4 regions of the Vibrio frigidus genome follow, and region 3 is predicted to be linked to each of the others. Evidence: predicted binding sites of a transcription regulator. Region 3 holds the regulator's gene; each other region holds the start of a gene.
The links. The regulator CRP, encoded in region 3, controls carbon source genes, mostly activating them, when cyclic AMP is high. The targets are predictions, from matches to a motif close to TGTGANNNNNNTCACA.

Region 1: dinG (ATP-dependent DNA helicase DinG) is a predicted target of CRP. The motif match lies at 1,493-1,508, and genes of this name have one in related genera.
Region 2: mlc (sugar metabolism global transcriptional regulator Mlc) is a predicted target of CRP. The motif match lies at 1,361-1,376, and genes of this name have one in related genera.
Region 4: pyrG (CTP synthase) is a predicted target of CRP. The motif match lies at 1,718-1,733, and genes of this name have one in related genera.

The regions. Positions count from the first base shown of each region.
Region 1 is NZ_JBCDMC010000002.1:54,116-57,307, forward strand. It holds gene AACW90_RS03695 (porin) at 29-937, opposite strand; gene dinG (ATP-dependent DNA helicase DinG) at 1,578-3,192, shown strand, end outside.
Region 2 is NZ_JBCDMC010000004.1:251,119-254,310, reverse strand. It holds gene mlc (sugar metabolism global transcriptional regulator Mlc) at 70-1,284, opposite strand; gene pyk (pyruvate kinase) at 1,573-3,018, shown strand; gene AACW90_RS08835 (patatin-like phospholipase family protein) at 3,096-3,192, opposite strand, start outside.
Region 3 is NZ_JBCDMC010000011.1:116,694-119,885, forward strand. It holds gene groL (chaperonin GroEL) at 1-454, shown strand, start outside; gene AACW90_RS18260 (GNAT family N-acetyltransferase) at 666-1,130, shown strand; gene crp (cAMP-activated global transcriptional regulator CRP) at 1,209-1,841, opposite strand; gene AACW90_RS18270 (phosphoribulokinase) at 2,088-2,957, opposite strand; gene AACW90_RS18275 (YheU family protein) at 3,048-3,192, opposite strand, start outside.
Region 4 is NZ_JBCDMC010000012.1:35,027-38,218, reverse strand. It holds gene pyrG (CTP synthase) at 1-1,632, opposite strand, end outside; gene mazG (nucleoside triphosphate pyrophosphohydrolase) at 1,904-2,698, opposite strand; gene relA (GTP diphosphokinase) at 2,741-3,192, opposite strand, start outside.

The DNA of each region.
Region 1 (3,192 bases), on a different contig from region 3:
GGATTCTATTTGAAACTAAAGTTTCAGATTAGAATTCTACTTTAGCGCCTACAGCATAGCCAACTTCGCTATCGTCTTCGTCGTTGCCGCCAATTTCAGCATAAAGCGTTGTAGCTGGAGCAATTGCGTAGCCTGCGTTAACAAAGTAGTTAGTGATGTCGTCAGAACCCGCTGCTTCTGGGTCAACCAAATCAACACCTGCAGAAAGTGTTACTTTCTGGATAGTGTAGTCACCTGTTAGAGCGATTACGTTGCCTTTGTCTTCAACGTCGTAGTAGCCAAGACCGATGTTAGCAGCAGAGAATGCGTAGCTTGCTTCTAGAGCAAAAGTATCTTGCTCAGCTTTGTTTGAAGTGCCGTAGTAACCCATTAGGTTAAAGCCAGCCATTGTTAGTCCAGCTTTAATGTCTGCAAGGTCAGGTTTTGTGTCATCAGAACGTTGGTCATCACGGTATGCAGCTGATACGTAGAACATGTCGCTAGAGTAATCCCAACGTACAGTTTCGTCGCCACAAACGTCAGCTTGGTCAACTGCTGCAGTAACACCGAACTGGAAGTCATTACCAAGACCTAGATCATCACCGATGCTACATAGGTCACCAACTTTGAAAGAACCAGCAGATGCAGTATAGAATGCAAAGTAAACGTCACCCATTGCTGAGCTACCGTTCTGAGTAGTATTGCCAGTGTCACCTTGGAATTCCCAGTAACCACCAACAGAAAGCTCATCACTTACTGCGTAGCGAACATCAAATTTGATGTCAGCATCTTGAATTTGTTGTTCAACGTGTGAACCGTCTGCAGTACCTTTAACATAAACAACTTCTAGGTCGCCGCCGATGTTAACTGAAGCGCCGTCTTTGTTGTAAACTTCGATGCCTGCGTTAGCTGCCGTTGACGCAAGAAGTACTGATAATGCTAATAGAGTCTTTTTCATAGTAAACCACTGCCTTTTCTTAAGAAAATTTAGGAAATCCTTTTTTGGTTTCCTTTTTTTTATTTTATTGGTGACAACGTTTTACCAAATTGGCTATCCGTCATCACCACTAAATTTCGAACCTAGATTGCAAAAGAAATCGCCTCATGTCAAACACCTAAAAAAATAAAAATAAAAATACATAAATTATTATAAAACAATAAGTTAGAATTAATTTCATTTAGTAAAGTAATTATTTACACCACCATTCGCACTAAAATCACACCTATTCCGAAAGGATGGATATGGTTGATAATATCGACTTTAATTAAAAAATAAGCCAATATTAGAATTAAATCCCGACAAAACAATTTTAAAAAGATATTTATATTACATCATGTTCTTCTAACGTAGCATCCAAGAAGGTTCAGTTTTTTTTTGTGAGCTTGATCTAGTTTTAGTTATAAAAGAACTAAATTTGTGATTCAAATCTCCTGATAAACACGATAAATAGCCAATAAAAATAAATTCTTATCTAAATAAAATGGGTAATAATAACGTCACATTAATATGCTTCGTGATAGTACTCACATATTCTCGAGCAATAGAGCGCAGGACTTTGCTGTGCTAGACTGCGCCATTCTCAAAAGTTGGCCGTGTTATGCATAATCCTAAAGTCCAAAAATCGATTCGCGATAGCTATCAAAACCTACAACACCAATTAGATGATTTCGTTCCTAGACGAGCACAAAATTATTTGGTTGCAGAAATAGCGAAAACGTTGTCAGGGGACTACCATAAAAAAAATCGTATAATAGTGGCGGAAGCGGGAACGGGAATAGGCAAGTCCCTCGCCTATTTGATGGCAGCGATCCCATGCGCTGTGTTGAACAATCGAAAGATAGTTATCTCTACTGCAACTGTGGCGCTGCAGGAACAACTTTTAGACAAAGACTTACCTCTTTTTAGACGCATTACCAACTTAGAGTTCTCATTTGTCCTCGCAAAAGGCAGACAACGTTATTGCTGTGCAGAAAAACTGGCCACGGCGTGTGGCGCAGACGGCGGACAACTGGCTATTTTTGAAACCAAGCCAAAGAAAAAAGACATTGAATTGCTAGAAACCATGCATCGAGCGCTGATGGAAGGTAAGTGGGACGGTGATAGAGATGCGTGGCCCAAGCCGATTAAGGATGAACTTTGGCTGACCATTGTCAGCGATAAGCATAGCTGCAATAACGGTTTACCTGTCCATAGGGGATGTCCATTTCAAAAAGCGCGTGCTGAACTTGACAAGAATGACGTCATTATCGCAAACCATAGTTTGGTCATGGCGGATATCGAGCTTGGTGGGGGTGTCATTCTTTCAGAACCTGACAATACTATTTATATCTTCGATGAAGCCCACCACCTACCAAAAGTGGCTAGAGACCACTCGTCTGCCGCCGCAAGTTTGAAAGGTGCGGCCATTTGGTTAGAAAAACTGAATCAGTCTTCAAGCAAATTTACCAGCTTGGCCGATGAAAAGCGCGTCAATCGCTTTCGTAATGAATTGCAAGATTCAATACAAGAGCTAGTACCTGCTTTAACGCAATTAAGTAAACAGTTTGATGCGACTCAATTCGAAGACAAAGCTTATCGATTTGAACACGGTGACTTACCTCAATGGTTAGAACTGCAATCCAAGGAATTGAAGCTTTTGTCGGGTAAGGCCAGCCTAGCCATTGGAAAAATAGCCGACCTTATAGCCGAAAGGCTTAAAGACGGTGAGCTTTCTAATAAAATTGCGGAACCGACATTAGCGGAGATCGGCTTCTATAGTCAACGATTAGAAAACTTGGCTAAGGTATGGCATTTAATGGCCGAACCTAAAAAAGAAAAAGGCGCGCCATTAGTTAAGTGGTTAGAACTAAGCCCAGATAGAGAGGGAGACTTCATTGTAAACGTTTCACCGTTGGAGGTCGGCTGGCAATTAGATCAACAAATATGGAGTCGATGTGTTGGTGCAGTACTGACTTCAGCTACAATCCGCGCGCTGAACTCTTTTGATTTTTTCTGTCGTCAAGCGGGGGTAAGCGCAAAGAAAGAAGATGGAGTGCAGTTTTTAGCTTTGGCTTCGCCGTTTAATTATCAAGATAATGCGGTACTACTTATACCTGCGATGAAATATGAACCGCAAGCTCCAGAGTTTACCGAGTACTTAGCGGAGCTTCTGCCAAGCCTAATATTAGAAGACAAAGCGAACCTAATTCTATTTGCTTCATACTGGCAGATGA
Region 2 (3,192 bases), on a different contig from region 3:
ATAGATACACCACGAAAACATGAGAGAACTGATTGATATCAATCTTCAGTACATAACATGTACCAAATATCAGCCCTCCACGACCTTCATTAATAACTCTCCATCATACATAGCTTGTTTAATTAACGCAGCGCCAGGCATAGTGGCTTGCTTGAGAAAGCGACTCTCGACTATATCTACGTTTCGATGATAAACGGCTAAACTTTGCTTCTTAATCGAAGACTCTATAGCCGGATAAAGAATAGATTTGGCACGGTTAATTACACCGCCAATGAGTACTTTTTCAGGGTTAAACAGATTGATCATGATAGCGATCGCGGACCCCAAATAATAACCAAGTTTTTCAATCACTTCCACCGCGAGAGGATCGCCCACTGCGGCTGCAGAGCAAATCGCTTCGATAGTGGGGTTGGCGGCATCAATAGAGGAGACTTCTCCTTGTTCAAGACGCATTGTGACTTCTTCTCTAATTGCTTTAGAACTCGCGACCGTTTCAAGGCAACCATAGTTACCACAATGACAACGCTTACCAGCAGGATCTATCTGAATATGCCCTAGATCACCAATATTACCATTTTTACCCTGAAGTACTCGACCATCTAGCACAATGCCCGCGCCAACACCGTGATGAATCGAAATCAACACAGAACTATCATTTACCTGAGAGTTTCCAAACAGTTTCTCTGCGAGTGCCCATGCATGCGTATCATTGGCAATAAATACAGGTAACCCTGTCGCCTTGTACATTTCTGGGCCCAAAGGCAAATTGGCGACATTGTAGTGTGGCATTTGAATCACAATACCGTGCTCAGAGTTAACCAAACCCGGCAGCGTTACTGCAATACTGGTTACTCTATTTAATTGATCGGCATAGGTTTGAAAAAATTCCTCCGTTTCATGGAGAAGACGTGCGAGTAGATCATCTTGTTCTACTTCATGAATATCTATTTTTGTATCAACTAAAACCGAACCACCTAACTCATGCAGTGCGATAGTTAAATATCCACGACCTAATCTCATAGAGAGAAACTGCCAACCCTCATTGTTAGTTTGTAACCCGACAGCAGGCCGCCCACGACTCGTCGCTTCCTGAACCGTAGTTTCATGAATAAGATGTGCATCGATAAGCTCACGAGTAATTTTTGTGATACTTGCAGGCGCCAATGAACTCGTTTTCGACAGATCGATACGAGAGATTGGGCCGAGCTCATCAATTAATTTATATACACGACCAGCATTGAACTGTTTTATATGATCAATATGGCCTGGTTGAGCCATGTACATCTGAAACTCCAAAATAACACTGTTAGGGTGATTTTTTTACTTTGCGAAGTAATTGTGAAGCGCCTTAGCAAATCGCCGTGACCAGTATCACGCACAAATCGTATTTAGTTCATAAATAGAGAGAAATTTATATTTCAAACACCGAAATAATTGATCTATGACAGGATTACCACGTCGTCAAAACACTTTACCCTAAATGATAACTACACCCCAATAGAACAATTCTTTTTTCTCGCCTTAGATTCATATCATATACTCAATGAGTAAAGTCAGTAACGGAGATAAAAAATGGTAGAAATGCTTAGAAGAACAAAAATTGTTACCACCCTTGGTCCGGCCACAGATAAAGACAATGTCCTCGAAGAAATCATCAAAGCTGGTGCCAACGTTGTTCGCATGAACTTTTCACATGGCAGTGCTGATGACCACATTAAGAGAGCAAAAAAGGTCAAAGAAATTGCTGCAAAATTAGGTCAACACATCGCCATTCTTGGTGACTTGCAAGGCCCTAAAATTCGAGTCTCTACTTTTAAAAATGGTAAAATCGACCTCGTCATTGGGGAGAAATTCACCTTAGATAGCGAACTAGAAGCAGGGATGGGTGATCAAGACGCCGTTGGTCTGGACTATAAAAACCTACCGCAAGATGTTTCTAACGGCGATCTATTAATGCTTGACGATGGCCGAGTTCAGCTCAAAGTTATATCCGTAAAAGGCAACAAAGTGTTTACTGAGGTTGTCATCGGTGGCGTGCTTTCAAACAACAAAGGGATCAATAAAAAAGGCGGAGGGCTATCTGCAGAAGCGCTAACTGAAAAAGACAAACAAGATATTTTAACCGCGGCAAAAATAAAAGTCGATTATCTCGCTATCTCGTTCCCGCGTAATGGGGAAGATATGAGATACGCGAGAAGGCTTGCCCGGGATGCAGGATTGGAAGCGAAATTAGTCGCTAAAGTTGAAAGAGCCGAAACAGTTGCAAATGCAGAAAGCATAGATGACATAATTCTCGCTTCAGACGTCATCATGGTCGCTCGTGGTGATCTAGGTGTGGAGATCGGTGACCCTGAATTGATCGGAGTCCAAAAACAACTCATTAAACGTACTCGCAGTTTAAACCGAACCGTGATCACTGCGACTCAGATGATGGAGTCAATGATAGTCAACTCTATGCCAACACGAGCTGAAGTAATGGATGTCGCTAATGCCGTATTAGATGGTACAGACGCGGTTATGCTATCCGGCGAGACTGCCGTTGGTGCGCACCCCGTTGAAACCGTAATATCAATGGCCAGTGTGTGTGTTGGTGCAGAAAAAATGCCGTCTTTAAGTACATCAAGTTATCGTATTGATAAGACATTCCAAGCGACCGAAGAAGCAATAGCAATGGCAACGATGTATTCAGCCAATCATTTGGAAGGTGTGAAAGCAATGATATCACTGACAGAATCAGGTAAAACACCACTTATGATGTCTCGTTTAAGCTCTGGCCTCCCTATATTTGCACTTTCTCGTAATGAATCCACCTTAAACAAATCATCTTTATATCGAGGGGTTACGCCTGTGTACTTTGATTCCCATGCAGATGCGGGCATATCATCGGCACAAGAGGCCATTACTACTCTAAAAAATAAAGGCTATGTACATAGTGGGGATATTGTCATTATTACGCAGGGAGACGTAATGGATATCATTGGTTCAACGAACTGTATGCGAATAATAACCGTGCAATAGTCGCCTATCAGTACTAGGGTCTTTTGATCATTCGAGGCTATTTTGCAACGAAAGATCAACAGACCTTAAGTCCTCACCTAATATTTACACTTGGATTCAGGTATATTAGTTGCGTTCTTTCTCGCTAAAGAGTGTTGCTTGATAAATTCGTAGCCCGCACTAAGGCCCAGTTCA
Region 3 (3,192 bases):
TGCACTTCACGCTACTCGCGCAGCCGTTGAAGAAGGCGTTGTTGCTGGTGGTGGTGTTGCACTTATTCGCGCTGCATCGAAAGTCGTTGGTCTTGAAGGTGCTAACGAAGAGCAAAACGTAGGTATTCGCGTTGCACTTCGTGCTATGGAAGCACCATTGCGTCAGATCGTTGAAAATGCGGGTGACGAAGATTCTGTTGTTGCTAATAACGTTAAAGCTGGCGAAGGTAGCTATGGCTATAACGCTGCGACAGGCGAATACGGTGACATGATTGCAATGGGTATCCTTGACCCAACTAAAGTAACTCGTAGTGCGCTACAGTTCGCCGCATCGGTTGCTGGTCTTATGATCACAACAGAAGCGATGATTACCGATATGCCAGCTAAAGATTCAGGCGGAATGCCTGATATGGGCGGCATGGGTGGTATGGGTGGCATGCCAGGCATGATGTAAGAAGGATTTAGTTTCTCATTACTGAATGACTTGATAGCAGCGTTAGTTGTGCTCCGAAGTCACACAGTTTAGAGAATCCTAAACCTTGTTATAGTAAAAAACCGAAGTTTATCGCTTCGGTTTTTTTATACCTATAGAAAATGGTTTAATTACTGGTTAGGCTTACCAAATATTAATTATAAATTAGAAGAGAAGTGACGAAGTGCAGAGTATTATCCGAGTGCGATCATATGTTCCAGAAGACGCCTGTACGTTGAGAACGTTGTTTTTTAATACTGTTCGTAGTGTAAACAGAAAGGACTACTCTGAACGGCAAATAGAAGCTTGGGCATCAGATGAAGTTACGCTTGATAGTTGGCAGGCACTTCTGGATAAGCTTGCGCCTTTTGTCGCCGAAATTGATAACAAGATAGTGGGTTATGCCGATCTCCAGTCTGATGGGTTGATTGGTCATTTTTATGTCGATCACAATCATCAAAGTATGGGGATTGCTGGCGCTTTAATGCAACAAATTTTCCAGAAAGGTAATAAAAGCAAAATTGGTCGACTTTATTCGCATGTCAGCATTACTGCAAAGCCTTTTTTTGAACACTATGGGTTTAAGGTAATAGAAGAGCGGCAAGTGGATCTCAGAGGGCAAACACTCATTAATTATAGGATGGAGCTGCGAGTATAAACCAATGCGTATCTTTTCTTATGGCATAAAAAAAGCAGCGTAAACGCTGCTTTTTAATCAATGCTGTTTGTGGCGGTATTAACGTGTACCGTAAACTACGATAGTTTTACCGTGAGCAGAAATTAAATTCTGTTCTTCAAGCATCTTAAGAATACGGCCAACAGTTTCACGAGAACAACCTACAATCTGACCAATCTCTTGACGAGTGATCTTAATTTGCATGCCGTCTGGGTGAGTCATCGCATCTGGTTGTTTTGCTAAGTTCAGAAGTGTTTGAGCAATACGACCCGTTACATCTAAGAATGCTAAGTCACCAACTTTTTGGCTAGTCGTTTGTAGACGGCTTGCCATTTGAGCCGAAAGACGCATTAAAATGTCAGGATTAACTTGAATAAGCTGGCGGAATTTCTTAAACGAAATTTCAGCTACTTCACATGGTGATTTGGCACGAACCCATGCGGTACGCTCTTGATCTTCTTCGAATAGACCTAGCTCACCGATGAAGTCTCCTTGGTTAAGGTAAGAAAGAATCATCTCTTTACCTTCTTCATCCTTGATAAGCACAGCTACAGAGCCTTTCACAATGTAATACAGAGTTTCCGCTTTTTCTCCAGCATGGATAAGCGTACTTTTGGAAGGATATTTATGAATATGACAATGCGAAAGAAACCACTCTAACGTTGGATCGGTTTGAGGTTTACCAAGAACCATAATTATCTCACTATTATCTGTAGGGCCTGTGCCAGCAGCTTTCCTTTGCTGTGTCCCCATATTATTGGTGACGTTAGCTTAAGATCTTAAATTCGTAGCTGCAAGCTACACATGTATATAGGTTAAGAATAGTATCCTTTTTTGCAGTCAATTTCTTGATTTTGATCGCCCTGATTTCCCGTTTCTCTAAGCAAAACTGTGCACATCGTCACGGTATCAGAACTAAACTGCATTCAGGCTTAATTTTTAGCCGATTTTTCCGGTTTCTATTAATTGTTGTAGAACTGGTCTGATTATTAATTCCATAGCAAAACTCATTTTTCCTCCTGGCACCACGAGCGTATTATGGCGAGAAACAAAAGAGCCATCAATCATGGCTAAAAGATATGGAAAGTCTACGTTCTTCATTCCACGTAATCGAATTACGACAAAGCTTTCGTCCAAACTGGGTATCGCTTTCGCATTAAGCGGATTTGAGGTATCGACAGTCGGAACCCGTTGGAAGTTTATGTGCGTTCGAGAAAACTGAGGGGTAATGTAGTTAAGATAATCATCCATAGAACGAACGATGGAGTCGGTCACTGCTTCTCGTGAATGGCCTCTATCTCGCGTGTCACGTACAAATTTTTGGATCCACTCAAGGTTTACAATGGGGACCATGCCGATCAGTAAGTCAACATGTTGTGAAACATTAATATCGCCATCGACAACGGCACCATGTAAGCCTTCATAAAAAAGCACATCGCTATCTTCTGCTAAGTCTTGCCATGGGGTGAATGTGCCAGGCATTTGATTATAAGGTACAGCCTCATCAAATGAATGTAAGTATCGTCTTACTTGGCCTTGACCTTCATCGCCATATTTCCTAAAAAACTGTTCAAGGGCAGGGAAGTTATTGGCTTCTGCACCAAAGTAACTAATGTGTTTGCCTTGTTCTTTGGCTTTTCGAATTTCAATGTCCATTTCCGGACGAGTAAATCGGTGAAAACTGTCACCTTCCACCCACGCGGCTTTCACGTCCATCATATTAAACATTTTTCTGAATGCTTCAGATGTTGTTGTTGTTCCTGCGCCAGATGAACCTGTAACTGCGATAATCGGATGTTTTGCTGACATGAGATTCCTTGTCGTTACATTGATGATAATGCTGATATGAAATTAGTGTATGAGATTCTATAAAAAGAATAAACGCTTTACTTTTTGTTATCAGAACTCGCGCTTGAGTTTAATATCGACAGTTTCGTGAAGCTCAGAAAAAACAATCACCGCTTCTCCTGTATTAAGCTGACTTCGTACCTGACTGACTTTATCGTCTAAGGTGGCTTCATTTTGGCCGTAATCTGTCCCTTCT
Region 4 (3,192 bases), on a different contig from region 3:
TAATTCACCGCGCTGATATTCACCAGCTGCTTTTACAAATCCTGCGAACAACGGATGACCATCGCGAGGTGTAGAAGTGAATTCTGGGTGGAATTGAGAGGCGACAAACCACGGATGGTTTGGATTCTCAATTACCTCAACAAGTTTCTTGTCTGCGGATAGGCCTGATACTTTCAGACCTGCTTTTTCAATTTGCGGACGAAGATTGTTGTTTACTTCATAACGGTGGCGATGACGCTCATGGATTGTCGCGCTACCGTAGAGCTCTTTTGCCAATGTGCCTTTTTCTAGATGACATAGCTGAGAACCAAGACGCATAGTACCACCAAGATCAGATTGCTCAGTACGTTCTTCAACTTTACCTTCACCATCGACCCATTCGGTAATCAATCCTACCACCGGATACTTTGTTTCTTTATCAAATTCTGTTGAATGTGCCCCTTCAAGTCCTGCAACATTTCTTGCAAACTCTATTAAGGCGACTTGCATACCCAAACAGATACCTAAATAAGGTACTTTATTCTCACGTGCGTATTGTGCCGCAAGAATTTTTCCGTTAATACCACGGTCACCAAATCCACCAGGAACAAGAATAGCATCTAGACCTGCTAGCACCTCATCACCTTTACTCTCAACATCTTGAGAATCAACGTACTTAATTTTTACGTTTAGACGATTTTTTAATCCGGCATGTTTAAGTGCTTCATTAACAGATTTGTAAGCATCTGGAAGCTCGATATATTTACCGACCATTCCAATGGTTACATCCGCTGTTGGGTTTGCTTCTTCGTAGATGACTTGCTCCCACTCAGATAGATCAGCGTCTGGTGCATCAATACCGAAGCGTGTGCATACTAAATCATCTAAAGATTGAGCTTTTATTAATTGAGGGATTTTGTAGATTGAATCTACATCCTTCATAGAGATAACAGCTTTTTCTGGTACGTTACAGAAAAGAGCAATTTTCTTACGTTCATTCGCAGGAATGATACGATCGCTACGACAAACCAAAATATCAGGTTGTATACCAATAGATAGCAGCTCTTTAACCGAGTGTTGAGTCGGTTTAGTTTTCAGTTCACCAGCAGCAGCTAAATAAGGGACTAATGTTAGGTGCATAAACATAGCATGTTCACGCCCTACTTCAGCCGCTAACTGACGAATCGCTTCCATAAATGGCAAAGACTCTATGTCACCAACAGTACCGCCAACTTCTACAAGTGCGATATCATGGCCTTTAGCGCCGGCATAAACACGATCTTTGATTTCATTAGTAATATGTGGGATAACTTGAATTGTCGCGCCAAGGTAATCGCCACGACGTTCTTTACGAAGAACATCGGCGTAAACACGACCTGCAGTAAAGTTGTTACGTTTCGTCATTTTGGTACGAATAAATCGCTCATAATGACCAAGATCAAGATCGGTTTCTGCCCCGTCTTCTGTAACAAATACTTCACCGTGCTGAGTTGGGCTCATTGTGCCCGGATCAACGTTGATGTAAGGGTCAAGCTTCATCATGGTCACTTTAAGACCACGAGCTTCTAAAATAGCGGCAAGAGATGCGGCTGCAATACCTTTACCTAGTGAGGATACAACCCCGCCAGTAACAAAAATGTAATTTGTCGTCATGTTTAACCTGAAATTGGTTGAATGAGGGAAAAAAGGTGCTTTCTGGACGGGATGTAAATATACCAGAAGCCCTTTATCGCCACAACGTGAAACTTATCACACTTGGTTAATTTATTTTTTGCTTCAAATCAATTCCACCAATCATAAGCTGACGCTGAACGGTTAGGCTGATTCTCGGAACAAAGTATAGACACCGATACTTCACTCTAGCAAGGCACAATGCGACTGGTCAGATCTTATCAATTAAGAAACCTATTTTCGGTGGCGGTCACTAACCACCCTTTTTCACAACATCCCACATGGCATCCAATTCATCCAAACTAAAATCGTCCAATTGTTTTCCTTTCTCACGAACGAGACGCTCAACCCCTTTAAAGCGCTTTTCGAATTTATTGTTTGCTTTACGTAATGCCGCTTCGGGATCTTTCCCTAGATGACGAACTAAGTTAACCGTGGCAAACAGAAGATCACCCAGCTCTTCCTCTACTGCATCTTCATTAGGCGTTACCTGAAGCACTTCTTCTAGAACTTCATCGAGTTCTTCTTTTACTTTATCTACCACAGGACCAAGCGTATCCCAATCAAATCCATGCTTAGCACAGCGTTTTTGAATTTTATTCGCCTTTGAAAGCGCGGGAAGCGACGACGATACGGAATCGAGAATACTCTCCTCTGTTTTGCCTAATTTGGCCTTCTCTCTCGCTTTTTCTTCTTCCCAGTGTGTATTTATATCGTCAACGCTCTCAAATTTAGTTTGAGAAAACACATGTGGATGACGACGAATAAGCTTTTCGTTGACCGTCTCAACAACATCATTAAAATCAAAAAGCTGTTGTTCTTTCGCCAATTGACTATAAAAAATGACCTGAAAAAGAAGGTCACCTAACTCCTCCTTGAGATTGTCCCAATCTTTATTATGTATCGCATCCACTACCTCAAATGTCTCTTCAATAGTATGAGGTACGATGGATTCAAAACTCTGTTTCAGATCCCAAGGACAGCCTTGCTCTGGATCTCTGAGTTGGGACATAATCGAAATCAATTCATCAATAGGATTAGCTGTCATTTTTAACCTTTTATAGTAATTGAATAGAGCGTCTGAGAGACTCTAGTTTAATCTTCTGACTGAAATGACATCTTTAATCTGCTCAATCCTTGAAACAATTCGACTAAGTATTTCAACATTTCTGACCTCTATGTTGAAATCCATTATCGACATTTGACGCTTATAATCACTGCGGCTTTTCATGCTAGAAATCTTTAACTTTTCGTTTGCTAACAGCGTGGTTATGTCTTTAAGTAAGCCGCTTCGCTCTAATGCTTCAATCCTTAACGTAAGTATAAAGTTACCCGCAAAGCTCGCTCCCCAAACCGTATCAATAATACGTTCAGGGGCATGTAACCTTAACTCTGCCAGTTGCTCACAGTCACTTCTATGGACAGAAATGCCCCGTCCTTGTGTAATATAACCGGCGATGATGTCTCCAGGTATTGGCTGACAACAGCGCGCGAGATGAGACATGAGGTTGTCGACCCCTTCAACCACGATGGCGTCTTTAT